Linked DNA regions of Pelodictyon luteolum DSM 273. The protein of the gene in region 1 interacts with the protein of each later gene in a pairwise test. Links are inferred from orthologs where the notes say so. Each region holds a gene or a part of one and is shown on either strand. Other genes may lie near its edges.

The links.
Region 2: the proteins of rlmB (region 1) and PLUT_RS05685 interact in binary tests that used the Escherichia coli proteins (3 or more experiments, as listed by UniProt). The link is inferred for Pelodictyon luteolum DSM 273 from one-to-one orthologs.

Annotation. Positions count from the first base shown.
Region 1 is NC_007512.1:1,806,718-1,822,255, reverse strand. Bases 12,718-15,538 are described here. They hold rlmB (23S rRNA (guanosine(2251)-2'-O)-methyltransferase RlmB), read left to right. Parts: upstream 12,718-13,665; coding sequence 13,666-14,412; downstream 14,413-15,538. Other genes in these bases: gcvPA (aminomethyl-transferring glycine dehydrogenase subunit GcvPA), read left to right, coding at 14,899-15,538; gcvH (glycine cleavage system protein GcvH), read left to right, coding at 14,510-14,893; nifJ (pyruvate:ferredoxin (flavodoxin) oxidoreductase), read right to left, coding at 12,718-13,406. Outside these bases: queF (preQ(1) synthase), read right to left, coding at 1-70; PLUT_RS08410 (class I SAM-dependent methyltransferase), read left to right, coding at 219-914; PLUT_RS08405 (DUF4905 domain-containing protein), read left to right, coding at 916-1,719; PLUT_RS08400 (tyrosine recombinase XerC), read left to right, coding at 1,761-2,741; PLUT_RS08395 (HPF/RaiA family ribosome-associated protein), read left to right, coding at 2,821-3,141; hprK (HPr(Ser) kinase/phosphatase), read left to right, coding at 3,236-4,234; PLUT_RS08385 (peptide-binding protein), read left to right, coding at 4,203-6,011; PLUT_RS08380 (ABC transporter permease), read left to right, coding at 6,018-6,983; Holliday junction branch migration DNA helicase RuvB, read left to right, coding at 6,998-8,032; PLUT_RS08370 (tetratricopeptide repeat protein), read left to right, coding at 8,148-9,773; more of nifJ, read right to left, coding at 9,852-12,717. UniProt on the Escherichia coli protein: Specifically methylates the ribose of guanosine 2251 in 23S rRNA.
Region 2 is NC_007512.1:1,241,463-1,257,126, forward strand. What follows is about bases 1-2,947. They hold PLUT_RS05685 (bifunctional ADP-dependent NAD(P)H-hydrate dehydratase/NAD(P)H-hydrate epimerase), read left to right. Parts: upstream 1-657; coding sequence 658-2,238; downstream 2,239-2,947. Other genes in these bases: purL (phosphoribosylformylglycinamidine synthase subunit PurL), read left to right, coding at 1-654; PLUT_RS05690 (hypothetical protein), read left to right, coding at 2,577-2,947. Outside these bases: more of PLUT_RS05690, read left to right, coding at 2,948-3,182; PLUT_RS05695 (hypothetical protein), read left to right, coding at 3,439-3,915; PLUT_RS11125 (ATP-binding protein), read left to right, coding at 4,132-6,144; PLUT_RS05710 (hypothetical protein), read left to right, coding at 6,362-6,607; PLUT_RS05715 (hypothetical protein), read left to right, coding at 6,747-7,235; PLUT_RS05720 (COG1470 family protein), read left to right, coding at 7,248-8,099; PLUT_RS05725 (phosphate ABC transporter substrate-binding protein), read left to right, coding at 8,111-8,929; PLUT_RS05730 (sensor histidine kinase), read left to right, coding at 9,044-10,945; PLUT_RS05735 (response regulator transcription factor), read left to right, coding at 10,980-11,705; PLUT_RS05740 (hypothetical protein), read left to right, coding at 11,894-12,505; PLUT_RS05745 (helix-turn-helix domain-containing protein), read left to right, coding at 12,653-12,937; PLUT_RS05750 (hypothetical protein), read left to right, coding at 13,126-13,737; PLUT_RS05755 (hypothetical protein), read left to right, coding at 13,894-14,478; PLUT_RS05760 (fimbrial biogenesis chaperone), read left to right, coding at 14,567-15,319; PLUT_RS05765 (MSCRAMM family protein), read left to right, coding at 15,361-15,664. UniProt on the Escherichia coli protein: Bifunctional enzyme that catalyzes the epimerization of the S- and R-forms of NAD(P)HX and the dehydration of the S-form of NAD(P)HX at the expense of ADP, which is converted to AMP.

The DNA.
Region 1 (15,538 bases):
TGACGATTTCGATCGTGTAGTCGCGATCGGGGTAGGTATTGTCGAAGACTTCCAGAATCTCTTGTTTCATGGGGCCGGTTGTTTATCGGGTTGTTTCGGGCGAGCTGCGCCCTGTTCTCCTGAACGCTCAAAAATAGAAATCCAGAGTGATTTTCAGTACATTCAGTTTGATTTTTTTATGATCCTCATGCCCTAAAAGACCCTCAAGACTGCCGCTTATGATCCATTCAGCTGAAGAGATTCCCGCTGACGCCAGCCGCCTCAACAGTGAGCTTGCCCGGGAGTACGATCTGCTCGATACCCATTGCCAGATTGGGGGACGTTCGTTCAGTTTTACAAGCGTCAGCGACAGCTATGCCCTGCTCGACAGGATTTCGCCTGAAGAGTTCATCCGTGATGAACAGATGCCCTACTGGGCCGAAATATGGCCCTCTGCCCTGGCCCTTTCAGAGTTCCTTTCCGAATCAGTGCCGCTCAAGGGAGCCCGTGTCATCGAGATCGGTGCGGGCACCGGTCTCGTTTCGGTCGTTGCGGCTTCTCTCGGCGCGAAAGTGCTCGCTACCGACTACTCTACAGAGGCGCTTCGCTTCATCCGCTGCAACGCACTGAAGAACGCTGCCCGGATCGACATCGAACAGCTCGACTGGCGTAATGTCCGGCAGGAAGAGCGCTTCGACATGCTTCTGGCCGCCGATGTGCTATACGAACGGGTAAACCTCCTGCCGATCCTGCTTTCTATCGAACGACTGCTGAAACCGGATGGCTGCGCCTACATCGCCGATCCCCGCCGCCGCCTTGCCGAGCAGTTCCTTGAGCTTGCCGCGGAGAACGGGTTTTCGGTCAAGGCCCATGCCCGCGAGCACCGGGGGGCGGGGAAGCCCGTCGCGGTCAACATCTACCGGCTGACGCGCTGATATGGATGCAGTAAGCCAACATCGAGAGGCCTGGCGTTATGACTGCGGAGATGGCGCCATCCTCTGGCAGCTATCCTTCACCGGTTCCGGGATGCTGTTCGGCCAGAAACGCTTTCCCGGCGACCGCCGGTCCCTCTTTTTTGCCATCGATCCCGAAGCCTACAGGGTGCTGATCGACGATTTTCAGCCGCTCGATCCCGCTTCCGGTCTGCCGCTCGGCGCAGGGTGGTTTACGGGGATAGAGTCGACCCACCGGGACCTTGTCTATCTGCACGCCTGGCAGGAAGGCAGCCCTCTGCACAGGGGGATATGGGCCGTTCTGGCCCGCACCGGCTCCATCCTCTGGTCGCAGCCGGGCCTTGAGTATGTCGCCCATACCGACAGCGGCCTGCTTGCATGCCGGCAGAGCTCCTTTGCGGGATTTCCGGAACGGAATTATCTCCTTCTGGACCCCTTGACGGGGAAGGAGAGCGCTTGTGATGATGCTGCCGGCCTCAGGGCTTCGGCCATTGGGGAAGATGCGCGTCAGGAGGTGCAGCTGCCCGAAGCGACTGAACGCCTGCCCGACGGGAGCAGGGGCGGGGAGTCGATTGTTCGGGGCAGGGTTGTTGCTGGTTCCGTCCATGAAGATCTTGAGGGGAGATGGCGTTCGACTCTCCGCCTTTGGGAAGATGGCATGGAGGTCTACTGCGACGTGATGGATGAGGGCGGGAGCATGCCCGCCCGCAACAATTTCCTGATCAGGGGGGATAAATTGTACTACATTAAAAAGAAACGGGAGCTGGTTGCCTTTACCCTTTTTTGACTCCGCTTTCCGTCTTGCAGTCGAACCTTGCCTCCCTATTTGTGAAGGATAATCCGGCAACATTGTCCGAACGCCTCATCGAGGAATTTCTGCTCTCAGGCCGTGGACAGAAGAACCTGTCCGGAACGACCATCGTAGCCTACCGGACAGATCTTCGGCAGTTTTTCGGTTTTCTCGCCCGCCATTCCGGTTCCGGGGAGTTTGATCTCTCATTGGTCACCCCCTCCCTTGTACGCATGTTCATGGGAGACCTTCTCCGGCGCGGCCTGCAACAGCGCTCCATTGCCAGAAAGCTGGCTTCCCTCAAGAGCTTTTTCCGATTTCTCCACGAATCGCGCCATCTCACAGAAAGCGCGCTGTCGGCCGTTTCCATGCCGCGCTACAGTCGCCCCATTCCTTCTTTTCTGACTGAGCCTGAAGCTTCGATGCTGTTTGAGGATGTAGTTCCAATGGCACCTCACCGGGAGGGATTCGCCCATGGCAGAGAGCTGCAGCGGAATTTTACGCTCCTTCGCGATGCGGCCATCCTCGAGATGCTCTACGGCTGCGGGCTCCGGATTTCGGAATTGACTGGCCTCCGCCAGAGCGATCTGGAAATGGTCGGAGGGTTTGTGAAACTGACCGGAAAGGGACGTAAACAGCGCATCGTTCCTCTTGGCGCACCGGCTGTTTCCGCCCTCAAAAAATATTTTGAAGTCCGGCTAAACTTCTTTAGAATATCTGTAGACGGGGCTTTGGGGGAGTCGGACTTTGTGTTCCTGACCAACAAAGGCAAACAGATCTATCCCATGCTTGTCCAGAGGATGACCCGCAGGTATCTTGCTGCGGTTACCGAGCAGAAGAAGAAAAACCCGCATACGCTGCGCCACACGTTCGCCACCCACCTCTTGAACGGCGGAGCAGATCTTCAGAGTGTCAGTGAGATGCTCGGCCACAGCAACCTTTCGACGACTGAAATCTATACGCATGTGACTTTTGAACGCCTTAGGGAGGTCTACAGAAAAGCCCACCCGAAGGCATGACAGCTTTATGGTCCGGCGCTTTCCTGCCCCGGCCTTGTTCCTTCATTCTTTTCACCCATATATCCTTAGGGAGGTTGTTATGACGAAAGAAACCGGCAGCGACATGCCCACCATCAAGGTCACCCTGCGCCATTCCAATAACCACAATGCCATAGAGGAGTATGCCCGCAGTGCCGTACAATCGCTCACGAAGCTGTATCCGGCAATCCTCACGTGCCACGTCATCCTCGACCACCAGAAGAATGATTTCGAGAAGAACAAGAATGCCGAAATAACCCTGCACGTGCCGCAGCATGACTTTATTGCCAAAGAGTCCGGAACGGCCTATGAGCTCTGCATAGATGCCTGCGTGGATGCGCTCGGTCGGCAACTCCAGAAGTACAAAGAGAAAATGCACTGAACCCGGTGCCTGCCCGCCGGCGGGGGCGATGCCTCCGGCCGGCTCCGGGCCGCCGTCTGACGCAGGAGTTTCCATCACCCTCTATGCCGGATCCATGACCCTCGACCAAAAAGGCTTGAAGAAGCGATCAGTGACGGTCGCCTATTTTTTTAACAACATCGGCAAGAAGCATGACATCCGGCTCAGGCGGATGAACACCGTCGATGAGCAGGAACGGCGGATTTTCGAGCGGGACCTGCACCGACCGGGGCTGGCGCTGGCAGGGTTCACCAATCTGTTCACCTACAAGAGGCTCCAGATTCTCGGTAACACCGAGACGCGTTTCCTCAACCATCTCGGCGAGGAAGAACGGAAGGCGGCATTCGCCAACCTGACGCGTTTCAAGGTGCCCTGCATCATCCTGACAAGCAACAACAAGCTCCAGCCTGAGCTGCTTGATATGGCCACTGCAGCAGGGATTCCCGTCTATGTGACCCGTCAGTCGTCCACCAAGGCCATCTACCTTGTCACGGATTTTCTCGACGATCAGTTCTCCCTTTACCAGCAGTACCACGGTTCCATGGTCGATGTCTACGGTGTCGGCGTGCTCTTGACCGGCAAGAGCGGCCTTGGCAAGTCGGAGATTGCCCTTGACCTTGTGGAGCGGGGCCACGGCCTCGTCGCTGACGATGTGGTTGTGATCCGCAGGAAAGGGGAAACCATGCAGCTCAGCGCATCACGCAACAACATCATCGACCATTTCATGGAGATCCGTGGTCTCGGCGTGGTTGATGTAAAGGCAAATTTCGGCATCCGCGCCATCCGTGACGTCAAGGAGGTGCTGGTGGTCGTCGAACTGCTTGAGTGGAACAAGGAAATGGAGTATGAGCGGCTCGGTCTGGACACAAAGACGATAAGGATACTCGGTGTCGATGTACCGCTGGTCCAGCTTCCCATTTTCCCCGGCAAGAACATCACGGTGATCATCGAGGTCGTCGCACTGAACTTCCTTCTCAAACGCTATTCGAACTATGTGGCAGCCGAGGCGCTGACCGACAGGATAAAAAAGGTGATCCACAATGATGACAGAACTGCAGGTGACATCCTTGTCTGAACGGGCGATTGCCCACAGCGGCCTGAGGAGGCTTCTGCTTCTTCCGCTTTCGATGCTGCTGTTCATTTCCTCCGCCTGCAGCCAGGGCGGCGGGGAGCATCCTGCCCGGAAGGCGATGGATTCGACCCTGGTCATAACCTCGCTCGGCGATGCCGACTACCTCAACCCGGTCATCGGCGCTTCAGTCACTTCATCGAACATCTTCGGCCTGATCTATCCGTCTCTGCTCCAGAGCGAATTCGACACCACGACGGGCCTGCTCAACTACATGGCGCTGGATAAACAGCTCCGCCCCCCGACCTCCGGTCATACGACCAAAACCCCGAAAGCCGCCCTTGCCAGAACATGGCGGATGGCTCCGGACCACCGCTCCATCACCTACACGCTCCGCAATGACGCATACTGGGATGACGGCAAGCCGATCGTAGCCGGCGATGTCCTTTTTGCCTACCGCCTCTACGGCAACCCCGTGATCGCCAGCCCCCGCCAGCAGTACCTTGCCGAACTCGAAGGAGCCGAGAACGGCCAGGTGGACTTTTCGCGGGCGGTTGCCGCTCCCGACGATACTACTCTGGTGTTCAGGTTTCACAAACCCGTGCCGGAATATCTTGCCCTGTTCCATACCTCCCTTACGCCGATGCCGGAGCATTTCTGGCGCAACGTCAAGCCCGATGAGTTCCGCAACTCCCCGCTCAACCGCAAGCCGCTCGGTGCCGGCCCCTACCGGTTGAAGTCCTGGAAGCCGCAGCAGGAACTGGTGCTTGAAAGCAACCACCGCTCCAACCTTCCGAAACCAGGCAACATCCCCCAGCTTTCGTTCCGGGTAGTGCCCGACTATACCGTCCGCCTCGCCCAGCTCCAGACCGGTGCAGTGGACGTGGTGGAGAACATCAAGCCGGAAGACTTCCGGGGTCTGGCCGGTTCGAAGAATCCCGTCGATATCAAGAGTGTCGGGCTGAGGGTCTATGATTATGTCGGCTGGTCGAACATCGACCAGGACGAGTACCTCAAAAGCGGCCGCGCTGTGCCGCATCCGCTATTCGGTTCCGCAGCCGTGCGCCGTGCGCTGACCTTCGCCATGGACCGTCAGTCGATCATCGACGGCTACCTCGGCCGGTACGGGGTTCCCGCAGTAACCGATATATCCCCGTCACTGAAATGGGCCTTCAACGAAAAGATACAGCCCTATCCGTTCGACCAGCAGAGAGCCCTCTCGATACTGAAGGCAGAGGGATGGGTGCCGGGCCCCGATGGTATTCTCCAGAAGGCGGGACGCCGGTTCAGCTTCGCCCTCTATACCAATGCGGGCAATGCGCGCAGAAACTACGCAAGCGTCATCATCCAGCAGAACCTGCGCTCAATAGGCATCGAGTGCAAGCTCGAGGTTCAGGAATCGAATGTCTTTTTCGACAACCTGCAGAACCGCAGGCTCGATGCCTGGATGGCGGGCTGGTCGATCGGCCTGGAAATCGACCCGATGGATGTCTGGGGTTCGGACCTCGAGAAAAGCCGGTTCAACTTCATGGGGTACCGCAACCCGAGGGTCGACAGGCTTTCGGCCCTTGCCAAGGAGAAAATGGATCCACTGGACGCTCGTCCCTACTGGCTGGAGTATCAGGAAATCCTGCACCGTGATCAGCCGGTCACCTTTCTCTACTGGATCCGGGAGACCCAGGGGTTCAGCCGCAGGATAGAGGGTGAGGAACTGAACATTTCCGGTGTATTTTACAACATCGATGACTGGACGCTCAGTCCTTCCCGAACCCTTGCGCCATAGAACCGCATGCTGACCTATATTTTCAAACGGCTCCTGATTGCCATCCCGCTCATCTTCGGGGTCCTGACCCTTACATTCTTCATCATCCGTCTCGCGCCGGGCGACCCTGCGGCATTTTTCATCCAGCCGGGCATCAGCCCCAACGTCGCCATGCAGATCCGGGAGCAGTACGGTCTGAACGACCCCCTGCCGATCCAGTATGTGAAGTGGCTCGGTCATGTCCTGCAGGGTGATTTCGGAAGAAGCTTCAGCCGTGCCCAGCAGCCGGTGCTGGAGGTCATCGCCAGTGCGCTTCCGATCACCGTGACCATTGCGCTCCTTACCCTCATAGCCAACTTCACCTTCGGCATCCTCATCGGTGTGATATCGGCCGTCCGGCAGAACAGTTTCATCGACCGGTTCCTGACCGTGACGGCGCTCTTCTTCTATTCCATGCCGGAGTTCTGGTTCGCCCTCATGATGATCATCATCTTTGCCCTCAAGTTCCCGCTTTTTCCCGCCTCCGGCCTGAATGAGGTGGGAGCTGAAGGGTTCGGCCCGATCGGATTTGCCATGGACCGTCTATGGCACCTGTTTCTGCCTGTAACGGTGCTCAGCATCAATGGCGCAGCTGGCATTGCCCGTTATGTCCGCGGGAGCATGTTGGAGGTGATCCGCCAGGACTATATCCGCACCGCACGGGCGAAGGGTCTTCCTGAAAGGCTGGTCATATTCCGCCATGCGCTCCGCAATGCCCTGCTTCCCGTCATCACCCTCATGGGCAGTTCCTTGCCGTTCATCTTCAGCGGGGCTCTATTCATTGAAGTGATTTTCGCCTTTCCCGGGATGGGCCGGGTAACGGTTGAAGCCATTTTTGCGCGGGACTATCCGCTTATCATCGCCAATACTTTCATTTCCGGGATCCTCATCGTCTTCGGCAACCTCGTTGCCGATGTGCTCTACGCTGTCGTTGATCCCAGGATCAAGCTGTGAAACCAGGGAGCCATTTGAGAATAGAACTGCTCAATACCCCCGTAGATGCCGTCGAACTGCGGATTGAAGACCAGATCCGTCCACGGCGGATGGAAGACTTCACGGGCCAGCAACGGCTGACCGACAACTTGAAGGTGTTCATCTCCGCGGCCAGGATGCGCGGTGACGCCCTCGATCATGTGCTGCTTTCCGGTCCTCCCGGACTCGGCAAGACGACCCTCGCCCACATCATCGCCGAAGAGATGGGCGGCTCACTGAAAGCGACTTCCGGACCAATGCTCGACAAAGCGGGGAATCTGGCAGGGATTCTGACTAGCCTGCAGAAGGGTGATGTGCTCTTCATCGATGAGATCCACCGTATGCCGCCGGCTGTCGAGGAATACCTGTACTCGGCCATGGAGGATTTCCGCATCGACATCATGCTCGACAGCGGCCCTTCGGCACGGGCCGTCCAGCTCAAGGTCGAGCCCTTCACCCTCGTCGGCGCGACGACACGTTCCGGACTCCTGACCGCTCCGCTCAGGGCCCGCTTCGGCATCAGCAACCGGTTCGACTATTATCCGCCCGAGCTGCTCGAAACGATCCTCATGCGATCATCCACCATACTCGGCATCGGCATCGAGAGGGATGCGGCTTCAGAAATCGCCGGGCGGTCACGCGGAACCCCCCGCATCGCCAACCGCCTGCTCCGCCGTGCCAGGGATTTCGCCCAGGTTGACGGTATGGAGATCATCAGCCGCCCGACGGCCATGAAGACCCTCGACTCTCTTGAAATCGACGAAGAGGGGCTTGATGAGATGGACAAGAAGATCATGGATGCTGTCGTCAACCGTTTCAGCGGCGGGCCGGTCGGCGTCGGTTCGCTCGCAGTCTCGGTCGGAGAGGAGCAGGATACCATCGAGGAGGTCTATGAACCATACCTCATCCAGGCGGGCTATCTCTCCCGCACCCCCCGGGGAAGGGTGGCTACACAGCGGGCGCTGCTAAGGTTCTCGGATGGAAGCTCCGCACTTCGGGGAACTCTGTTCGATGGGCAGGAGCATGTCTGAAGGGCTTTGGCGACATAGGCAGCGATCTGCGCTTCGCGCCATATGGACGGTCTCGTTTTTCTTCATTCTGTTGTTCACAGCCTCATGCAGCTCCGGTCCCGCGCGTAAAGCCGAGATGGCAGCCCGCAGTGATTCCCTTGATGCTGTGATGGAGCGGGAGTTCCTGCGGGCATCATTCCTCGATGCCAGAGGCGATCACCCCGGCGCCATCAAAGGATACCATGAGCTGCTCCGCCGCCAGCCCCTGAATGCCGCGCTTTACTTTTCAACGGCAAAGGCCTTTCTTTCCCTCGGGGAGCTCGATTCAGCGAGGGTGTACGCAGAGCGGTGTGCTGCATTGAGCCCTTCCAACCGCCATGCACTCGGTCTGCTTGCCGATGTTTCCCATGCGATGGGCGAGCCGAAGAGGGCGGTGCAACTATACGGGAAGCTGGCCCATATGGACCCCGGCAACACGGAGCTGCTGACATGGCTCGCCATGGAGCACCTTGCGGCTGAACAGCCCGCAGAGGCGCTGTCGGTGTTCCAGCGGGTGCTGAGCCTTGATCCCGGCAATGAGACGGCCCGTTCCCATGTGCTCCTGCTCCAGATCAGGATGCAACGGTACCCGGAGGCCATCGCCTCGCTTCGGGAAATGACAAAGGGCGGCAACGGGGATGAACGGCTCCGGCTCACTCTCGGCGGGTTGTACCTTCGCACCGGCGACTATGCCGATGCGGCCTCTACTTTCCGTGAGGCCATTGACGCCTCGCCCGGTTTCATTCCCGCATGGCTGGCACTCTTCGAGGTCTCTGTCCGTTCGAAAGATATGATGTCGTTCCGTTCAGACCTTCTGAGCTTCTACGATACCCTTCGTCCCGCTCTTCCGAAAAAACTCGAACTGACCCGGTTTTATCTTTCGGAGTCGGTATCGGACAGCCTCTACCGCATCCCGTCGAGAATCATGCTCGATGAGACATGCCGCCGCCATCCAGAGAGCGCTGAGGCGCTGATGCTGAGGGGATGGGCACGCATGCGTGCAGATGATCTGGGTGGCGCGCTAAGGGATTTCAGGGCGGCTGTTCCGCTGGACCAGAAAAACAGCGACCTGCGCGAGAGCCTGGTGTCCGCTCTTCTGGTATCCCGGCAGTTCTCTGCCGCCCAGAGGGTCGTGCTTCGCGCCAGACGGGATTTTCCCTCCGAACGGCTGCGGTTCCAGATTCTGGAGGGCTATGTGCTTTATGAGTCTGGCAAGGCTCGCCAGGCGGTGCCTTTGCTTGAGCAGGCGCTTCGCTCAAGGCGAATACTGGAACGCCGTGAGCTTCAGGAGCGGGCGCTCAGTACCCTGGCGTTTGCTTACGATACCATGGGGGTTCCAGCCAAAAGCATGCCGTTGTATGAGCAGTTGCTGGTTCTCGAGCCCGGCAACGCCCTTGTTCTGAACAACCTTGCATACAGCCTCACCATAGTAGGCTCCGACCTCAAGAGAGCGCGCCAGTTGGCCGAAGCGGCGGTGGCGAAAGAGCCCGACAGCGGGGTTTATCTTGACACGCTCGGCTGGATCCTCTACCGTCAGGGAGAGCTTAAGGAGGCTCGTATTCGTCTTGAACGGGCAATGGAACTGGAGCCTCTTGAGCCTGAGATAGCCCGCCATCTCGCTGAACTCTATAGGGCTGCAGGAGAACTGGAAAAGTCCGAAGCCATGCAGAAGAAGGCCGAAGAGCTGGAGCTGAATCGTGCTCTTCCGCCAACAGGATCGTGAACGGGCGGTAATGGAAGCGATAACAAAAAACGGCGGGGGGTTCCCGCCGTTCTTTGTTTCTGACTGAACAGAATGGCTTTACTTGGCCTCGAAGGTGCGTGCTGCCAGGTACTCGTAATGAGCATAGCGGGCGTCCACCTCTTTCTGGATTGCTTCGAAGTAGACGTCGGCAATCTCCGGGTGGCTTTTCTTGAGCATCCTGAAGCGGTTCTCCATATTGAGGAACTGCGCCACAGGGATTTTCGGCTTCTTCGAGTCAAGCTGCAGGGGGTTCAGCCCCTCTTTCATGCGGTCCGGGTTGTAGCGGAAGAGGAGCCAGTGACCCGAATCAACGGCTGCTTTCTGATTGTCAAGGCCGTGTTCCATGTTGATGCCGTGCGCAATACAGTGCGAGTATGCAATGATGATCGAGGGGCCATCGTAAGCCTCTGCTTCAAGGAACGCCCTGAGGGTCTGTTCGTCACGGGCACCGAGGGCAACCGATGCAACATAGGCGCTGCCGTAGCTCATCGAGATAAGCCCAAGATCTTTCTTCGTGACCGGCCGGCCGGCTGCAGCGAATTTTGCAATCGCCGCTTTCGGGGTGGCTTTCGACGCCTGTCCGCCGGTGTTGGAGTAGACCTCGGTATCGAGAACCAGAAGGTTGACGTTCTTGTTGCCTGCAGTGACATGGTCGACGCCGCCGTAGCCGATGTCATAGGCCCAGCCATCTCCACCCACACCCCAGACGCTCTTTTTGACGAGCATGTCAGCAACCGAGAGCAGGTTCTTTGCGTCGGAGGAACCGATGCCGGCAATTTTCGATTTAAGTACCGCCACGCGTTTCCGCTGCTCGAAGATTTCGGGCTCACTTACCTGGCGGGCTTCGAGGATTTCACCGACGAGGGTGTCGCCGACGGTGCCGGACATTCTCCGGAGGAGTTCAGAGGCATATTCCTGCTGCTTGTCGATGGAGATCCTGAATCCGAGAGCAAACTCCGCGGTATCCTCAAACAGGGAGTTGGACCATGTCGGTCCGAGACCCTCTGCATTGCAGGTATACGGGGTGGTCGGCAGGTTTCCTCCGTAGATCGATGAACAGCCGGTGGCGTTGCCGATGACGAGGCGGTCGCCGAATAGCTGGGTCATCAGCTTCACGTACGGGGTTTCGCCGCATCCCGAGCAGGCGCCCGAGAACTCGAAGAGAGGTTCCTGCAGCTGCTGTTCCTTGATCAGCTTCGGGTTGATTTTCGTACGGTCGAATTCCGGGATGTTGACGTAGTAGTTCCAGTTGTCGACTTCCGTTTCGCGAAGCGGCTCCTGCGGCGCCATGTTGAGCGCTTTGCGCTCTGGGTTCGCCTTGTCGCGGGCCGGGCAGATGTGCGCACAGACCTTACAGCCGGTGCAGTCCTCGGGAGCCACCTGTATTGTGTACTTCATGCCTTCCCAGTTCACACCCTTGGCTTCCATCGATTTGTATGTGCGGGGGGCGTTCTCGAGGTATTTCGGGTCGTAGACCTTTGCGCGGATTGCCGCGTGGGGGCACACCATAGTGCATTTTCCGCACTCGATGCAGAGGTCGGGTTCCCAGACCGGGATATGCGAGGCCAGATTGCGTTTTTCAAACTTCGCGGTTCCGGTCGGGTAGGTGCCGTCTGCCGGAAGGGCGCTTACGGGGATTTCATCGCCTTCGCCCGCAATGATCTTGGCAAGGACGTTGCAGACAAAGTCGGGGGCTTCTCCGACGATTGGTGCACGCAGCGTTTTCTTGCTGTCGGCGACTGCGCCGATTGCGACTTCATGCAGGTTGGCCAGCGTGTTGTCGACTGCCTTGATGTTCTGGTTGACGATCTCATCGCCTTTCTTGCCGTAGGTAACCCTGATGGCGTGCTTGATCTGCAGGATGGCCTCCTCACGGGGGAGAACACCGGAGATGGCGAAGAAGCAGGCCTGCATGATGGTGTTGATGCGCTGGCCCATGCCGCTCTCGCCGGCAACCTTGTAAGCGTCGATCGAGTACATCTTCGCCTCTTTTGCAATCAGGTGCTCCTGCACGGTGCGCGGCAGGTTGTCCCATATCTCTTCGGGGGAGAAGTGCGAGTTGAGGAGCAGCGTACCGCCTTTCTTGAGGTTTTTAACCAGGTCGATCATCTCGAGGAAGATCCAGTGGTGGCAGCCGATGAACTGGGCCTCGGTGATGAGGTAGGTCGAATGGATCTCTTTGGGTCCGAAGCGAAGGTGCGAGGTCGTGATTGATCCCGCCTTCTTGGAGTCGTAGACGAAGTAGCCCTGAGCGTAGTTCGGGGTGTTTTCGCCGATGATCTTGATGCTGTTCTTGTTGGCGCCGACCGTACCGTCGGATCCGAGGCCGTAGAAAAGTGCGCGGAACATCTCGTCCGGCTCGATGGAGAACGCGTGGTCGTAGTCGAGGCTCAGGTGTGTGACGTCGTCAACGATGCCGACGGTGAAGTGGTTCTTCGGCGAGGCCGCGGCCATGTTGTCGAACACGCCCTTGACCATGGCGGGGGTGAACTCTTTCGAAGAGAGCCCGTAGCGGCCTCCGGTGACTTTCGGCATGGCTGTAAGGAGTCCTTTGGAGACACCTTCCATGAGGGCGTTGACGCCATCGAGGTAAAGGGGTTCGCCTGCGCTGCCCGGCTCCTTGACACGGTCGAGGATCGAAACGGACTTGACGCTCTTGGGGAATGCGGCGACAAAACGCTCGATGTCGAACGGACGGAAGAGGCGGACATTGATGACGCCGACCTTTTCGCCGCTTTTGTTTAGGTATTCAACGGTCTCGCGGACGGTTTCGACGCCGGAGCCCATGAGCACGACGACGCGCTCGGCGTCAGGTGCTCCGTAGTACTGGTAGATTTTGTAGTTGCGGCCGGTCAGCTCACCGAACCTGTCCATCATCCGCTGGGTGATGTCGGAGGCTGCGGTGTAGTAGCTGTTCACCGTCTCCCTGCCCTGGAAATAGGTGTCGGGGTTCTGCGAGGTGCCGCGGATGAATGGTGCGTCGGGGGTCATGCGGCGGCTGCGGTTTGCGATGACGAGATCCTCGGGGACCATCGCCTTGATGACATCGTCTGAAACGACCTCGATTTTTGCGATTTCGTGGGAGGTACGGAAACCGTCGAAGAAGTGCATGACAGGGACGCGCGATTCAAGCGTCGCTGCTGCGGAGATGAGACCTATGTCCATTGCCTCCTGGACCGAGCTTGAAGCCAGAAGCGAGAAGCCCGTGCCGCGGACGGACATGACATCGCTGTGATCGCCGAAGATGGAGAGGCCCTGAGCGGCCAGTGAACGTGCCGAGACATGGATGACGCAGGGGGTGAGTTCGCCGGCAATTTTGTACATGTTGGGGATCATCAGAAGGAGCCCCTGCGATGCGGTAAAGGTGGTGGTCAGTGATCCGGTCTGGAGTGCGCCGTGGACTGCGGCCGCCGCACCGGCTTCGCTCTGCAGTTCGTCGATTTTCGGAACGGTGCCCCAGATGTTCTTTTTCCCTTCGGCTGCCCATGCATCCGAATACTCGCCCATCGGTGATGCCGGTGTGATTGGATAGATGCAGATTACTTCGCTGGTGCGGTAGGAGACATAAGCGAGCGCTTCATTTCCTTCCATGGTTTTATATGTCCGGCTCATACTGGCTGTCACTGGATTTGTATTGATGAAACGCATGTACAAATACTGTACGACAGAAACAACTGCGGATGGAGTGGAATTAGTTGCTTCTGCCAGAGAAAAAAATCGATTCAAGGCGAATAGCAAGATAGAAAAAAAATCTGATATTGCTGAATTTAATTACATTCAGGTATCCCTCTCCCGCTTACAGGGACTCACCGCGGGCCGTGTTTTTGCGGGCCGATTCTTTTGCATAATTCTGCCATTTTCCAGACTCATGATGGAAGGGGAACATCCCGAAAACCTCGTCTACGGACGCAACGCTGTCCTTGAACTTCTCCGCGAAAAGCCGGAGAGCGTCGAGAAAATCTATTTCCAGTTCAACACTTCGCATCCGAAGCTGAAGGAGATCATCATTACTGCGCGGCGCCAGAAGATCGTGACGGGAAAGGCCCGCCTCGAGAAGCTCTCGCTTATCGCAGGGACCACGAAGCATCAGGGGGTGGCGGCCCTCATCAGTACGGTCAGCTATTACACCGTGGAGGAGCTGCTTGCCGCACCGCGCAACAGTGCGCCGCTGCTCGTCGTGCTGCAGGGGCTCGACGATCCCCACAACATCGGGGCCATCATCCGGACCGCCGAGGCTGTCGCTGCCGATGGGGTTGTCCTTGTCGAGGGCAAGGGAGCTCCGGTCAACGCTGTCGTGCACAAGGCTTCAGCCGGTGCCCTTTCGCACATGCGGGTCGCCAAGGTAAAAAGCCTGGTGCGATGCCTTGAGCTCCTCCACCGCGAAGGGATTCAGGTGCTCGCCACCGACATGGAGGCCGAAACGAACTATACCGATGCCGATTTCAGGAAGGCCACTGCCATTGTGCTCGGAGCGGAAGGCTCCGGCCTTGCTCCCGAAGCCATGGAGTTCTGCGACCGGGTGGTGCGCATTCCGATGGCGGGTTGCGTCGAGTCGCTGAACGTCTCCGTTTCGGCGGGCGTGATGTTATATGAGGCCATGCGCCAGCGCCTCTCCTAGGGAGATGCCGAGGGCGTCAGCGTCGCATTTGTTTGAAAAAAAGTATTAACTTGACCCACGCGCATCAGCTGTTTTCAACCACTTAACCTTTTCTGTCATGAACGTCCCAGCCGCTCTCCGCTACACCAAAGACCATGAATGGATACAGCTGCTCGACGATGGCGCGACTGCGCTTGTCGGCATCACGGATTTCGCCCAGTCGGAGCTCGGCGACATCGTGTTCGTGGAACTGAAGCCCGCAGGCACTGCCCTGAAGGAGCATGAGATTTTCGGAACGGTTGAAGCGGTCAAGACGGTTGCCGACCTGTTCGCTCCCGTGGCCGGTGAGATCCTGGAGGTGAACGCCGGACTGGACAGCGCCGAAACAGTGAACCAGGACCCATACGGCAGCGGCTGGATGGTAAAGATGAAGCTCGCCGATCCGGCCTCAGTCGCTAATCTGCTCGACGCCGCCGCCTACCGCGAACTGATCGGAGGATAATCAACATGCCATTCATCGTCAATACCGATGCGGACAGGGAGTCGATGCTCCATGCCACAGGGGTCTCCTCCTTCGACGAGCTGATTGTCGACATCCCCCGTGAGGTCCGCCTCAATAAAGCTCTTGAACTCGCACCCGCTGCCGATGAGATGGAGGTCCGCTCCATACTCGAAAGCATGGCCGCGGCGAACCGCAGCACGGCCGACTATGTCAGCTTCCTCGGCGGCGGCGCCTACGACCATTTCCTCCCTTCCGCCATCAAGGCGATCGTCTCCCGCAGTGAGTTCTATACGGCCTACACGCCCTATCAGGCCGAGGTGTCCCAGGGGACGCTGCAGGCCATCTACGAATACCAGAGTCTCATCTGCCGCCTCTACGGGATGGACGTGACCAATGCATCGATGTACGACGGGGCCACGGCTCTTGCCGAAGCGGTGCTGATGGCCATCGGCGTCAACGGCCGCCAGAAAGTGGTCGTGGCCGGAAAGCTGCATCCCTGGAACAGCTCGGTACTCAAAACCTATCTCGAGGCGTCGGACCACAGTGCCGTCGTGCAGAATGTTGTGGAAGACGGTGTCGGAAGTATTGAGGTCCTCAAGGGGCTCATGGACGACACGGTCGCGGCCGTTGTCGTGCAGCAGCCGA
Region 2 (15,664 bases), 570 kb from region 1 along the record:
AACGAGTCCACCCATGGCGGCGGGCGGGCAGCCATCTACCCGACACCGACCATCGGCATGATCGGCCTGCTTGATGACATCGACAACCTCGTCGGCTCTGCCTTCACGACCGCCGGCGACGCCATCATCCTCTTCGGCGATCCCCTCCTGAAGCTCGAGGGCTCGGAATTCCAGGTCATGCAGTACGGCACGCCCGGCACCGATGCTCCGGATATAGACCTCCAGCACGAAAAGAACCTGCAGGACCTTCTCGTGACTCTGGCTGAACAGAAGCTCCTCCACTCCGCTCACGACGTATCGGACGGCGGACTGTTCGTCACCCTTGCCGAAAAAGCCATCATGGACGAATCCCGCCAGCTCGGTTTCCAGGTCGATCTTGAAGATTGCGGATCGGGACCCTACCGTGTACAGGAGCAGCTCTTTTCAGAGGCCCAGGGTCGCGTTGTCGGAACTATCGCCCCCGATGCCGCCCGTGCAGTCATCGAGGAAGCAATCCGGCACAGCGTCCCGGTGCGCGTCATCGGCCAGGTGGTTCCTGCTGATGCATCCCTTGCCGTCGACGGCCATGAGACCCTCCGCTTTACTACTGAAGAACTGACGGCAGCCTATTACGATGCACTTGAAAACGCCCTGCACCTGAACGAACTCCTTTAAGCGATGCAGCCAGTCCTGACCGCCATTGAAATGCAGCAGGCCGACAGTGCTGCTATCGAGAAGCTCCATATCAGCCCCATATGCCTGATGGAGCTTGCCGGAAAGGAGTGTATAGGGTATATGCTCGAAAAACTCAGCCTCGAATCGCCCGAAGGACTGCAGTTTCTCATTGTTGCCGGAAAAGGCAACAACGGCGGCGACGGGTTCGTCATCGCCCGTCATCTCCTGAACCTTGGAGCTGCAGTCGATCTTGTCCTTCTTTATCCTGAGGGTGCAGCCGGGGGCGCCGCCGAAGCAAACATGTCGATCCTGCGTGCTTATGAAGAGGAGGGACTCCCGCTCCGCATCTTCAACAGCATAGAGGAAGCCATCCCCTTTGTCTCCGAACAGGAGTACAGCGTCACCATAGACGCCATGACAGGCACCGGACTGCGTCTTGAAGCTCCGGGTGCACCGCTCCTCTCTCCCCTTGCTGAAGGCGTTGAACTGCTCAACGCCCTGCATGAGCGCTCAGAAGCCCTCTGTATGGCTGTCGACATCCCGACAGGTCTGGATGCCACCAGCGGCCATGCCGCCATGCCGGCCGTTACGGCCGACTTCACCATCACCATGGGATTCATGAAAACAGGACTGCTTCTGCAGGACGGACCGGAGCTGTGTGGAGAAGTGCATGTGGCGGAAATCTCCATTCCGGGGTTCCTCGCAGAGGATGCCGGAGCGTTTCTTATAGACGAATCCTTTGCTGCAGAACATTTCGCACTCAGGTCGGAAGGCAGTGCGAAGCACATGAACGGAAAAGTGCTCATCATCGCAGGCTCCAGCACCGGAGAAAGCTCGATGGGCGGTGCCGCGCTGCTTGCCGCCGGTGCTGCGGTAAAGACCGGGGCGGGGTATGTGGCAGTCTCCATTCCGCCTTCTCTGGCAGCCACACTGCATATCGCCGTGCCTGAAGCAATCGTCATCGGCCGGGACATGGACTCGCTGATGGAAAAAGCACGATGGTCAGAGGCGATATTGATCGGTCCGGGACTCGGCCGGAGCCCCGAATCCATCGACCTCGTAAGAGCGCTCCTCAGCCACCCCGACATTTTCGAAAAGAAGCTCATCCTCGATGCAGATGCGTTGTACGCGATTGCCGAAGCAGGGCTTCAGAACGTGCTCTCTGCAATGCCGGAAGTGCTCATCACGCCCCATTATGGAGAGCTGGCACGCCTGACCGGCACCGATGCCGGATCGGTGACCAAAGACCCGCTGGCTGCCGCCACCCGATTTGCCGACACGTATTCGACAACAGTCCTGCTCAAAGGCAGGCCGACCATCATAGCAAAAGAATCAGGTCCTGTTCTTCTGAACACCAGCGGCACGGAGGCCCTGGCCACAGCCGGAACGGGCGATGTCCTTTCAGGTATGGTTGCAGCTCTTGCCGCCAAGGGCGAATGCCTCCCCGAAGCCGCAGCTGCAGCAGCATGGTTCCACGGTCGTGCCGGTGATCTTGCATCCGACGTATCCAGCCTTGTTTCCGCCTCGATGGTCCGTGATGCGATTCCTTCAGCGATTGAAGAGATGTTCGACTTCGAGGACTGACCAACAGCACCTCTTCATCCCTCCGCATATCCCCCCCGGCTTATCCAGCCAATCCTCCGCAGCCCATATGAGTCATTGTGGCATGCCTGAAGCAAACTGGCACAGCTGTGTCAGCACGCCGCAACTGCTTCAGCCTTACGCCCCCGACCAATGCGTTTAGGGTGATGTATAGGCCCACGGATTTCTGAATCAGTAAAGGCCCACCCACAGGAGGTTTCCGGTAATATCGAGGTCTTTTACGGCTCTGTAACATCGCGGTTTTAAATGTTTGGCACAGGAGTTGTTTAAGGGTAGTCATAACTGACCCCTTACACACAACACAGAAAACCCCTACTGCCATGTCAACCAGGAAAACTCTCTGCCGCGCCATCCTCGCCGCATCGCTCTTTACTGCCGGACTCATTCCCGCTTCGGCACATGCCGTAGTTGCAGGACCGAGCGCATCAGGCAAAACAGACATGACCGTCACGATGCCGGAATACATCGTCCTCAGATACTATGACAAAATCAGCCTGACATTCACCAGCGCGTCGGCAGCAACAGCTAAGGGCGACAAGTCTTTCGAAGCCACCTGGACTGGCGGTGATGCCACCCTGAACGCCGACGTGACCCTGCCGGATGAACTCGGTGCGGCCACAAGAAAGATCAAACTCCAGAATGCTTGGGCAATAGCCGGACTTTCACCCTCGGGAACGGCATCAGTAACCATCGAAGGAACCGACCTGACGAAAAAGGATAATTCAGGCTCAGCAGTTTCCACGATCGGTGTTGAGAACTGGACGGTTAGTGATGGAACCTCTGAATCCAATGCAATCACAACGACGTTGAGGGGTGTATCGGGAGGTGCAAAAAAAGGTGATGTGAACATGTCGCTGAATTTCAAGAATACGACCATGTCGGGAGACCATACCGGTACATTCACCATCACGGTGCAGACCATCTGAACGAAACCCAATTGAATGGGATGCAGAAAATGCAGAAACTCTCGATCAAGTTTCTGCATTTTCATTTTTGGCTCATTTTCAAAATTCAGCTCCGCAATGCCACTGGAGGATCATCATGATCACTGCAACACCAAACCGGCGCCTTACGCCAACTCCGATACTCTTGATGCTGTTGACGCTCCTGCATCAACCGCAGACGGGCCATGCTGACACGACAGCCACACTCTCTGTCCAGAAGAGCGCACCGCTCACCATAATGGTTGAAGAACTTTACCCCGACAGCACCGGTCCGGTTTCAGCCGGAAGCAGATCTGTCGAGATGTCCTGGCTTGATGCGGATGACTCTATCGGGTCACTTGAGCTAACCATCGATGCCTATACGTCAAGCATAAACGAACGCAGCATCAAGGACCTCTGGTACACCGATTCCTTCAGCACCACGAACGGTAAAAAGCCGGTTTTTAGGGCAGAATACAGCATCAACAGCCTGCCGTTCTCTGAAAAGGAACAAACCGTAGAGATTGCCAACACTCTGGGAACATCAAAAATTTCTGTCACATTCAAGCCCCCCGCAATCGATGTAATCAAGACAAGCTCCGGCTTTTCTAAAACGTACAGGTTGCAGGCAGGCACAGCAGCCCTATCTTTTTCGACCAATGAGACAACCGCTTCTGGTTCCTACCCGGTAACGATAACGACAGAGGTCACGCCCGACAACTTCAGTATTCAGTAAGAAACCCCGTCCCAACAGAACCGCCCGATACTCCCTGCCCGGATACTATACTTTCCATTTCTTTTCCTATATTTAGGATAAATCAAATCTTATTTGTACTGAAAGGACGCTTAACGCGGTTCAGCCCATATTCTCCAGCTAACCATGACGCAGCCCCTTTTTCCCCAGGTACTCATGACGGCCTGTAATACCTGCCATAGAAATATTTCGCCACACATGCGCTATGGCTATATCTATGCGCGCGTCCTCTTTGATGAAACTGGCCGTGCCGTAGATTTCATCCATGAAGAGGTCAATGAGAGCTACAGCAGGCTGACGGGCCTCCGGGGCATCATCGGCAAAAAGGCCACGGAGGTCTTTCCCGACCTTAAGCGCAACAATCCCGATTTTCTCGCCCGACATCTGAGGGTTGCTGAAACAGGCATTTCAGATAGTTTAGAACTCTATCTGGAGGCGCTGGACCGCTGGTATGACATCTCTATATTCAGTACAGACACGGACCATTTCACCGCCATCATTGATGATATCACGGCAAGGAAAGTTTCAGAAGAGGGCCTCCGGCAGTCAGAACAACGGTTCAGGACCCTCTTTGAAAACCATTCGGCATGCATGATGCTGCTTGACGCTCATAGTGGCGAGATCATCGACACCAACGAAGCTGCCGCTGATTTCTACGGCTGGTCCGTCGATGAACTACGAAAGATGAACATTCTGGATATTGCGACAGTATCAGCGGACCAGATCAACAGCAACCTCCGAAAAATGAGGACAGACAGGCAGAAGCGCTTCTCATTCGTGCATCACCTGAAAAACGGGGGGCTACGGGATGTAGAACTGTTTACAAGCCTGATCAACATGAACGGAAGAGATGTACTCTACCACATCATTCACGACAACACCGAACAAGTCAGGCTTCAGGCAGTATCTGCAATGCGAATTGAACTGCTGGAGATGTCGAGTTTCTCTTCGGCCGGAGTGATGCTCAGGGCCGTACTCGACCGCGCATGCCGGCTGACAGCCAGCCCTTCAGGCTTTGTCTTTTTCGTCACCGGTGACCAGCGGACACTCTCTCTGGAGGCTTGTAAAAACGAAGGAACGAAAACTACCTGCAATGGCCAGAAACATCCCTCATTGTTTGAAAAGGGTTCGCCATGGGCAGATGTCATACGCACAGGAAAACCTGCCATCCACAATGGACAAGCTGCCTTCATGCACTGCTGCCGCAATAACGCGGAGAGCAGTCAAGATAACAGTGAACTGGTGGTGCCGGTCATACGGGACAACGCTACCGTTGCAATTCTCGGGATTGGGGGCAAAGCTGTTGATTATGTCGACAAAGACATCGAGTTGCTCGAAACCCTGACCAATCAAGCCTGGGACATCATTGCAAAAAAAATAGCTGAAGAGAGCCGGAACTTGCTTCATCAAAAGCTTCAAGTATCCTCGAAAATGGAACTTGTCGGACAGCTCGCAGCAGGAATTGCCCATGAAATAAACAATCCCCTGAACTTCATTCTCGCCAATGAACAGAATCTGGAAAACAATTTCAGCGAACTGCTCTCTGTCATTGACACTTATCGGGATGGCAGAGATCCTCTGGTGGGTGCAGACAGAGAAGCCGGGCTCCTGAGCGGTGAGGATCTCGACTCGCTCATTGGCACCATCCACGCTTCACTTGAAAAAACCAGGACCGGTGTCGCCCGCATCAAAGAGATCAGCCAAAGCATGCAGAAGCATGCCTACCGGAACGCCTCTGGCAACTTCAGCCCGTTTGATATCAACAAGGCCATTGAGGAGATTGTTGTCATAACAAAAAATGAATGCCGCTCGGTGGCAGAGATCTCCTTGGATCTGGCACCGCTTCCTCCCGTACCCTGTGATCCGTCGCAGATCAATCAGGTGCTCTTGAACCTTGTGATGAACAGCATCCACGCGATCAGGACCATGGCGCGGAAAGAAGTGGGAACCATAACCATATCGACCGGGTGTAACAATAAGGCGGTATCCTGTTCAGTACAGGATGACGGCCCGGGTATTCCTGAAAAACTCAGGGAGAGGGTATTTGAACCCTTTTTCACCACGAAGGAGATGGGTGCAGGAACCGGCCTCGGCCTGAGCATCTGTCATGACATCATCGTCAACAGACATAGGGGAAACATACGGGTTGTCTGTCCGCAGAAAGGAGGATCCGTTTTCACGTTCTCCCTGCCACTCAAGGGTGCTCATTAAATATTTGCACCATAAGCTGGCGGCCTCCCGCCCCCGGAGGTATCAGGTTCATCATCAGGAAAAAGAAACAGAATTACGCAACTTGTCGAAATTGGTCGTACATTAACCTTATATAAGGACTCATCTATCTCCTGCCCCCAGAGCGGTATGATCATGGATGCGCCCGGATATCATCCCGATGAGGGATGACTTCAAGCAGGATACACAGTCATTGATCATGGCGCCTTACACCACATGGTTTCTTCGCATCGGCATTGTGCTGCTCATTGCCTCAGTCCTGTCCCCTGACATCGTTGGGGCGTCACAACAGGCGGTTGTCCAGACGAAGATTTCCATCAACGTCTCAGAATCGTTCGTCCAGTACCTGCAGCAGCGAAGGAATGCCTCATCTGAACGTCCGCTGAATCCGTCCCTTTCCCCTTCAGCGCCAGACAGCTCCGCTGTGGTTCCAGAGCGAAGCTGAGCCGCCCGTTCATCACATTTCATCACAAGAAATCACCTTTCATGCCTTGTCTGCATGCGCCTCTCCATGGTATAATTAAGGAGATCAATTGTCTTGTTTAGTCCGAATACACTGGAGAGCTGAGATGCGTCATACTATCATGATTGCAAAACTCATGACATGCATAGCTTTGGCTGCCATCCTCAACGCAGCCCCCGTATACGGTGGAGGAGCGGCTGCAAACAAGGAGATGGAACTCATTGCACCGAAAACCGGTGAAGTGGACAGTGTGGGTGTCGGCAGCAATGGCTTATGCGTGTATTGCACCAATATCTCCTGTGAATGCATAACACGGCGGGTGGAACCGCTATGGACATGGACGCTGCAGGATGAGCACTTTCCCATCCTGCAGACCCGATACTGCGTCAAGGGACCAGATGGGAGGAGAGATGTGTTCATTAACCCTGAGAACCCTTCATCGCCTATCATCGTGCATCTGAAGCCCATGGGGATAAAAGCTGTTGAGTACATCAATGACCAATGGCTCATGCATGAGGGTGTAGAATTGGTGCTACAGCTGCCTGAAGACGTCATACCCGGAAGATATGACGGCGTCATCACCGCATTGATCACCATCACCAATATCTGAAGGAGCCGTATCGTGAAAGCCAACTCCATTTCAACGGCATTCCGCTTGAACAGGATCATCATAGCAATAATGCTCTGGCTCTGCATGCCGATGACGGCCGCAGTGGCTTCAGGTTGTGCGGGACAGATACAGATAGAGCCGGTAATGTTTGATCTGCATTCCGGTAAGCATGGTGCTCAGCAGACCATTCGCCTTTTCAACAACAAAGATGACGCAGTCGTCCTCGATGTTGAGATCTGCAACTGGACGTTCGATGGCAATGGAAGCCTTGTGGTTGAACCCTCAAGCACTGCCCCTCTTGCAGGCTGGATTGACTTTCCGGAAAAAATCATCACCATTCCATCCGGACAGCAGAGGTCCGTTCAATTTTCAGTTCATCCGCCCGAAAACGCAGCGCCCGGAGAGTATCGGGCCATAATATATTTTCAGGAACATAAGCCCGAAAAGATCAATGATCTTGTTGAAGTGAGTTTCAGGATTGGTGCGGGAGTCTATTTCCAGATAGGAGAAATCAGACGCCACCCCGTCATTGAATCTGTTTCGTTTGATGATGGTACCGGAGGAATCGTCATGGTGATAAGAAACAAAGGAAATATCCATACGAACTTTCATGGTGATTATTCAGTGTGGGAGAAAGGTTCGTTCCCTGGATTCCAGCGTATGAAGGAAATAATTTCCCGGCCGCATGAAGAGGAACGCCCAAAAGGGTTCATCAAGAGCGGGAGCATGAATCTCACTCCGGTGCTCCCCGGAATAAGGAGCTCGATCCTCACAAGACTCGGCATACCTGACATGTCCAAAGATTTCGACATTGCCGTAACAGGAAGTATCGACGGGAAAACGATACAGAAGCTTCTGAAATGAAATACTGCCGAATGAAATACGTAGCCATAGCTCTTACCTGTGCAGTCTTTTCAACTCTGGCTTTTGCCCGGGCACAGGCAGCAGAGAAAGCTATAATCATCACCGGATCAACTTCAATTTCATCGGCCGCTGAAGCGCTTGGCTCAGAGTTTGCAAGAAATACAGGTATACCGGTGATGGTTACGACATCGAATTCCGGACAGGGTGCAAAGCTTTTGGCCGTCGGAACATCATCGATTGCGGCGATGTCGCGGACCATGAATCTTGATGAAATAGATGCGGCAAGGGCAAACGGAATTGAACCCAACGCGCACTTCATTGCGTTCGGAGCTCTTGTGATCGTGGTCAACCAGGCCAATCCGGTTACAGCCCTGAAGGTGGAGGAGCTTCATAGACTCTATTCTGGAGCCTGCTTCAACTGGAAGGAGCTTGGAGGAGTCGATGAACCGGTGATCCTTGTTCGACGGGAATACGGGAGCGGAACGCAGGAGACATTTACTGACATGGTCATGGGACAGGCAAACCCGATGACAGCAAGTGCCCTCATTGAAATCAGCAACAAGGCTGTCCGCCGCCGCGTAGCAGAAACACCAGGGGCGATAGGGTTCATCAGTCACGGATTTCTTGACGCTACCGTCAAATCACTCAGCATCAACGGCGTAACCCACTCAACGGACGCTATTTTGAACGAGACCTACCCGCTGACCCGGAGCCTGTACTTCTATACCGATGGAAAACCGGAAGGCAACGTTTCAAGGTTTCTGAAGCTGACAGAATCAATGGAAGGAAAACAGATACTCAGCAATGCAGGATTTGTGACCAAACCTTAAACTATCCTGCCGGTGCCACCCCCCTGCCGCCAAAAATCCATCCATGCCAAAGCGGCAGCAATCCTGAGAGGATGCATACTTCTTGCACTCTCAGTGGTTCTCCCTTTTTCTGCGATGCTTTCAGGAGATGAGGCATCGGCTCGTGAGCATGGCACAGACTCATCCTTCAGCCTCGCAGGCCATATGGAGCAGTATGTGGATGAAACCGGCCAGCTTACCCTCACTAAGGCTCTGCAGCCCGCCATCCAGTCAAAATTCACGCACATCGCAGGACACCTCAACACCGGGCATATCGATCATCCGGTATGGCTCAAGGCCACCGTACGGACAGAGGATGGATTTCCACGGCACACCATCCTTTCCATCGGCCCGCCCTCCCTTGAACGGCTGAGGGTCTATGTGCAGACAGGCAATGACCCGTCGAGTCCTGCCTCGTACCGTGAATACAGGCTCGGAGCCGACATCCCCGCCTCACAGCGGACATTGCTCACACCACAGTTTGCGGTCCCTCTCGTGCTCGACAACGTTCGACCAACCACAATCCTTATCCGGGTTGAACCCGGCATCGCAATCAGCCTTTTCGCCACGATTCTGACGCCCGAAGACCTCTACGGCCAGACCAACATGCTGCTCCTGCTCCAGGGAGCCTATCTCGGCATTATCCTCATTACCGCACTCTTCAGCATTTTCAACTTCTACCGCCTGAATGAATCGCCCTACCTCTACTTCGGGCTGTTCGTTCTCTGCATATTCTGCTTTATCCTCTCCGGGGAAGGGATCCTTGTGCTTGCACTTCCCCAACAGGCACATCTGGTCACCGAGTTCATCCGCCGGACAGCCATGGCGTTGAGCTTCGTGTTTCTGGCACTGTTCGGCCGGAGCATCCAGAGGGCCCGTTCCCATCCCTTTGCCTCGCGCTACCTGCTGTTCATATCCATACTCAGCGGCATTACCGCCCTGTCTGCGCCGTTCTGGCTGTATAAGGATCTCGCTACGGCATCCATGATTGGCGCACTCGGAATGATGATGATCCTGATCCATATTTCATCAATCCTTGTCATGGAAAGGGAGCCGGGCTCAAAGATGTATCTCGCTGCTTTCGTCATCATTCAGGCTGGTTATGTCCTCCAGCTGCTCCGGCATTTCGGTGTCGTCCCGCTTGAATGGTGGAGCAGCAATCCCATGCCGTTTTTCTTCCTGCTCGCCATAATCCTTATCTCGTTCGCCTTGACTGAACGGCTGAGGGAATCGCGGCTTGCTGCAGAGGAGATGTCGATTGAACTCCGGAATAACCGTGATGTGCTTGAAAAGTCTCTGGCCGTACAGGAAAACATGGGCGCGCGAAAAAAGCGCCTGATTGATATGATTTCACATGAATACCGCACTCCCATTGCCATCATTAGAGCAAATATTGACATCATGATGCTCAATGAAGCAAGTCAGTCAAAAGAGGCTGCCAGCCGTTTCTGCAAAATAAATCGAGCCATCCAGCGCCTTGTGGAGATTATGGACATATCTCTTGAGGAAAGCCAGCATGATGATCCGAGAGATACCCGAAACCCTCAGTCAATGAGGATTGACGAGTTCTTGTCTCAGGAGTATGTCGCCGAAATAACATCCCGTTTCAATCTCTCGGCCCGGATGTCTGAAAGCATTGGAAACCATTGCATCAAAGCCGATGCGGCACAACTGAAAACAGCCCTTTTCAATCTGCTCGACAACGCCGGAAAATACTCTGTCCCCGGCAGCCGGATCCTCCTTGAATGCAGTGTCGAGCAGAGCTGGATGGTAATGAGGTTACGAAACCGGGTTGAAGAGTGCTTCATTCGAGAGGGGGATGAGCTGTTTGAGCAGTATCGGCGAGGACGCAACAGTACGAACACTGCCGGTGCAGGGCTAGGACTCTGGAGGGTACGCCGTATTGTCGAGCACCATCACGGCCGGGTTGCCATTGAGCGGAATACCGAAGAATTTATTGCTACTTTACGTATTCCAGTAATCCTCACCTCAGAATAACGATACCATAAACCATCAGGACGACACAAGAACCATGGACAGCAATGCTCATCCGGCTGACGGAAAGCCGATCCTTTACGTTGAAGATGACGCTGATCTCAGGGAAGCCATGATCGAGTACCTGGAGAAAATCGGACATCGTGTCACCGGCGTAGGTACGGCAAAAGCATTTTATGAAGCACTCTCCGGAGGGTCGTTTGCGCTTGCAATCATCGATATCGGCCTTCCAGACCAGAGCGGCCTTGTGCTTGCAGACCATGTCCGCCAACACACCCTCATGCGCATCATCATGCTGACGGCGCACTCGACACTTGACGACAAAATCGGAGGGTACCAGTCCGGAGCCGACATTTATATGACAAAGCCTGTAGACTGCCGTGAACTCTCGGCAGCAATTAACAGCATGTTTGAGCGCATGCCCTCTGCCCTGCGACAAACGAACGAAAATACCGTACAGTCTTCCTCATGGAGGCTTATGAAAAGCGACTGGGTTCTTCGCTCACCCTCAAATATTCCCATCCAGCTTACCTCGAAGGAATATGAGCTGATCATGTTCCTGATCCAGCAGGACACAGCAGTCATTTCCCGCGCGGAGATCCTCAAACACCTTGATTACCCCTATAACGAATACGGAAGCCTTGCCCTCAAGTCGCTCGTCTACCGTCTCAGAAAGAAAATGGATGATGCCGGATGCACTTTTCCGATAAAAACCATCCATGGAACCGGATACGCTCTCTCATCCCCCATTTCGATCGCCTGAGTCTCTCCGCTCCTGTCTGACTGCACGCCCCACAGCTCAGATCACCTCCATCACAATTCGTCACCCGATGTCACCTTTCGTGCCTTGTGAGGGGCACCTTCATGGGTTATAATAATAGGTGAAAATAGATCCTATTTAAGGGATCGACAAAGTAACCGATTTATCTGTTCACCTTAAACACTACTATCATGACTACGAAATCTACTCTCTCGCGCGTCATTCTCTGTGCCGCCCTCCTTGCAGCAGGAGCACTGCCCCAGACAGCATATGCTGACCGGGGTGAGTCTGGAGAATCAGTTTCGGGAACGACAAACCTGAAGGTGGTCATGCCGGAATATATCGTCCTGCATTACTACAGCGACATTCAGCTTTCGTTCACGGCAGCATCTTCAGCCGAATCAGATGGAACACTCAGCCCCTTGACGGCAAGCTGGACCACTGCGACTGAAGGTGGCGAGGTCTTCGACGCCAACATAACCAGTGCTGCAGAGGCTGGAGATGCAACAAGGGCGATAACGCTCAAAAATGTCTGGTCGATAGCAGGCCTATCGCCCTCCGGGGAAGCAAGGGTGTCGATCACAGGAACTGATCTCGAGAAGGACGACAGCAGCTCCAAAATAGATACAGAAGACTGGAAAGTGGCTGTGGGCAGCAATGCAGGAAAAAGCATCGAGACAGACCTGAGAGGAATCTCGGGCAAGCAGACCAAAGGCGATGTCAAGATGACGCTCAATTTCGCAAACACCACCGAGTCGGGTGAGCATGATGGAAGCTTCACCATCACCGCCATCACCATCTAGCCCTCAGACCTTGTGCAGGTTGCCGTGCAACAGAACGGCAATCTGCATAGGAATAGTGAAGTAAAGGCTAACAGCATGTTTGAGCGCATGCCATCTGCCCTGCGACAAACGAACGAAAATACCGTACAGTCTTCCTCATGGAGGCTTATGAAAAGCGACTGGGTTCTTCGCTCACCCTCAAATATTCCCATCCAGCTTACCTCGAAGGAATATGAGCTGATCATGTTCCTGATCCAGCAGGACACAGCAGTCATTTCCCGCGCGGAGATCCTCAAACACCTTGATTACCCCTATAACGAATACGGAAGCCTTGCCCTCAAGTCGCTCGTCTACCGTCTCAGAAAGAAAATGGATGATGCCGGATGCACCTTTCCGATAAAAACCATCCATGGAACCGGATACGCTCTCTCATCCCCCATTTCGATCGCCTGACTCTCTCCGCTCCTGTCTGACTGCACGCCCCACAGCTCAGATCACCTCCATCACAATTCGTCACCCGATGTCACCTTTCGTGCCTTGTGAGGGGCACCTTCATGGGTTATAATAATAGGTGAAAATAGATCCTATTTAAGGGATCGACAAAGTAACCGATTTATCTGTTCACCTTAAACACTACTATCATGACTACGAAATCTACTCTCGCGCGCGTCATTCTCTGTGCCGCCCTCCTTGCAGCAGGAGCACTGCCCCAGACAGCATATGCTGACCGGGGTGAGTCTGGAGAATCAGTTTCGGGAACGACAAACCTGAAGGTGGTCATGCCGGAATATATCGTCCTGCATTACTACAGCGACATTCAGCTTTCGTTCACGGCAGCATCTTCAGCCGAATCAGATGGAACACTCAGCCCCTTGACGGCAAGCTGGACCACTGCGACTGAAGGTGGCGAGGTCTTCGACGCCAACATAACCAGTGCTGCAGAGGCTGGAGATGCAACAAGGGCGATAACGCTCAAAAATGTCTGGTCGATAGCAGGCCTATCGCCCTCCGGGGAAGCAAGGGTGTCGATCACAGGAACTGATCTCGAGAAGGACGACAGCAGCTCCAAAATAGATACAGAAGACTGGAAAGTGGCTGTGGGCAGCAATGCAGGAAAAAGCATCGAGACAGACCTGAGAGGAATCTCGGGCAAGCAGACCAAAGGCGATGTCAAGATGACGCTCAATTTCGCAAACACCACCGAGTCGGGTGAGCATGATGGAAGCTTCACCATCACCGCCATCACCATCTAGCCCTCAGACCTTGTGCAGGTTGCCGTGCAACAGAACGGCAATCTGCATAGGAATAGTGAAGTAAAGGCTATTATATTTACCCTTATGGTAACCAGGAGCAGCAGCATAGCGCATGACAGAAACACAGGGAGTGCGAGCTCTCATCCCAGCAGGGCAATGACGGCACTGGTGGCTTTTTTTATTTCGGCTCAATTCTTTCTTGCCCTATCTATATCGTATGCCGAAACTGATCGGACTGCAACCCTGTATTTCCGGAACGATGCGCCAATAAGCATCACGGTCGGGGAGATATATCCTGGACAGACAGGAGCAGTGGCCATCGGGAGCTACTCTGCAGAAATCCTCTGGAATGAACAATACGAAAGCAGCGCTACGCTTGATATTGATACCCCGGCCTATACATCATCAGTAGAGCAGCGTACCATTGAGGATTTGTGGCATACCGATGCGTTCAGGACTGATAACGGCAGATCGCCCGATTACAGGGTCACCTACAGCATCAACAACTCGCCATATAGTGAAAATCAGCAGTCGGAGTATTTCTACAACAGCGACCGCTCCTCTAAAATCAGAATTACCTTCACTCCCCCCCGGATCACCGAGGATAAAAGCGATAAATCTTATATCCTTAAGGCGGAGCCGGCTGTAATTACGTTCAAAGTAACCGATGCAACGGCCTCAGGTACTTATTCGGGAAGCATTGACACCCGGATTTCTGCCGCCAACTTCAAGGTCCAATAATCAGAATTCGGTCTTTCTCCCCCAGATGAAATACTTGTTACGCATTGCTGCCCTTCTTCTGCTGTGCACTGCACCCCTCTCCAGCCTGATGGCCGGTGATCCACCCGGGCAGATTGCCGTATCGCCGTCCATGTTCGAACTCAACATCGGCACAAAACCGCTCACCCAGTCAATCCGGCTGAAAAACCTCAAGAAGCATCCCATCATTCTTAAGGTGGATGTCTATAACTGGACGCTAGATGGCAACAACAGCCTGAAAGAGATCGCGCCCACCGCGCAATCCATCGACCAATGGATGATCATCAACCCGGTATCGTTCACCATTGACCCTGGCAAGGAGCAGGTTATCCGGTTTTCCATCCGTCCGACTACGACTCCGGACCCCGGAGAACACCGCGCAATCATTTTTTTTACCGAACAGCCCCCGAAAGACAAGGCAGGAGGCGTTGAAGTACTCTTCAAGCTTGGCGTGGCAGTATACGCCTATGCCGACCCGATCCGTCACGCCGGCGTACTGACATCCATTTCGCTGGACAGGGCAGGAAGCATGATCAAGGTAGGACTGCAGAACAGCGGCAATGTCCATACCCGCCTGAAGGGCGAGTATTCGATATGGAAACCGGGAAGTTTTCCGGGATTCAAGAAAACAGGAATGGATTTGACCAAAGAACAGCCAGAAGGATTCATTGCCGGAGGAAACATGAACAACACTCCGGTTCTTGCCGGAAACCGTCGAGTGATTACGACATCGATTCCCCTTCCTGCAGAAAATAAGGGCTCCTATGTCGTTGCCGTGCAGGGAACTGTCGATGACCGGAAAATTGAGAAGGTGTTTCCATAGGAGACGCTTCGATTCACCAAGGCATAAAGCATTCCCCGTCATTGCCCCCCAGCACCGCACATAGCATCCGGCGCTTCATGCTGCTGCCGTTCCTCTGCATCATGCTCATGCCGCTACCCGCGGCACATGCTGCTGAAGGTATCCTTCAAAACGACACGCCAAAGGCTCTTTCAAGCACGCCGCGCGCATCCATGTCGGATGCCGAGCCCCTGCTTGTCGGGATATACTTCAACCGCGTACTTCAGGCAGAGGAAACCATCTACCATGAATCAGAGGAATACTGGATGCCGTTTGAACTCTTTCTCAAACAAACCGGGCTGAAGGAGCAGGAACGTCAAGGCTCAG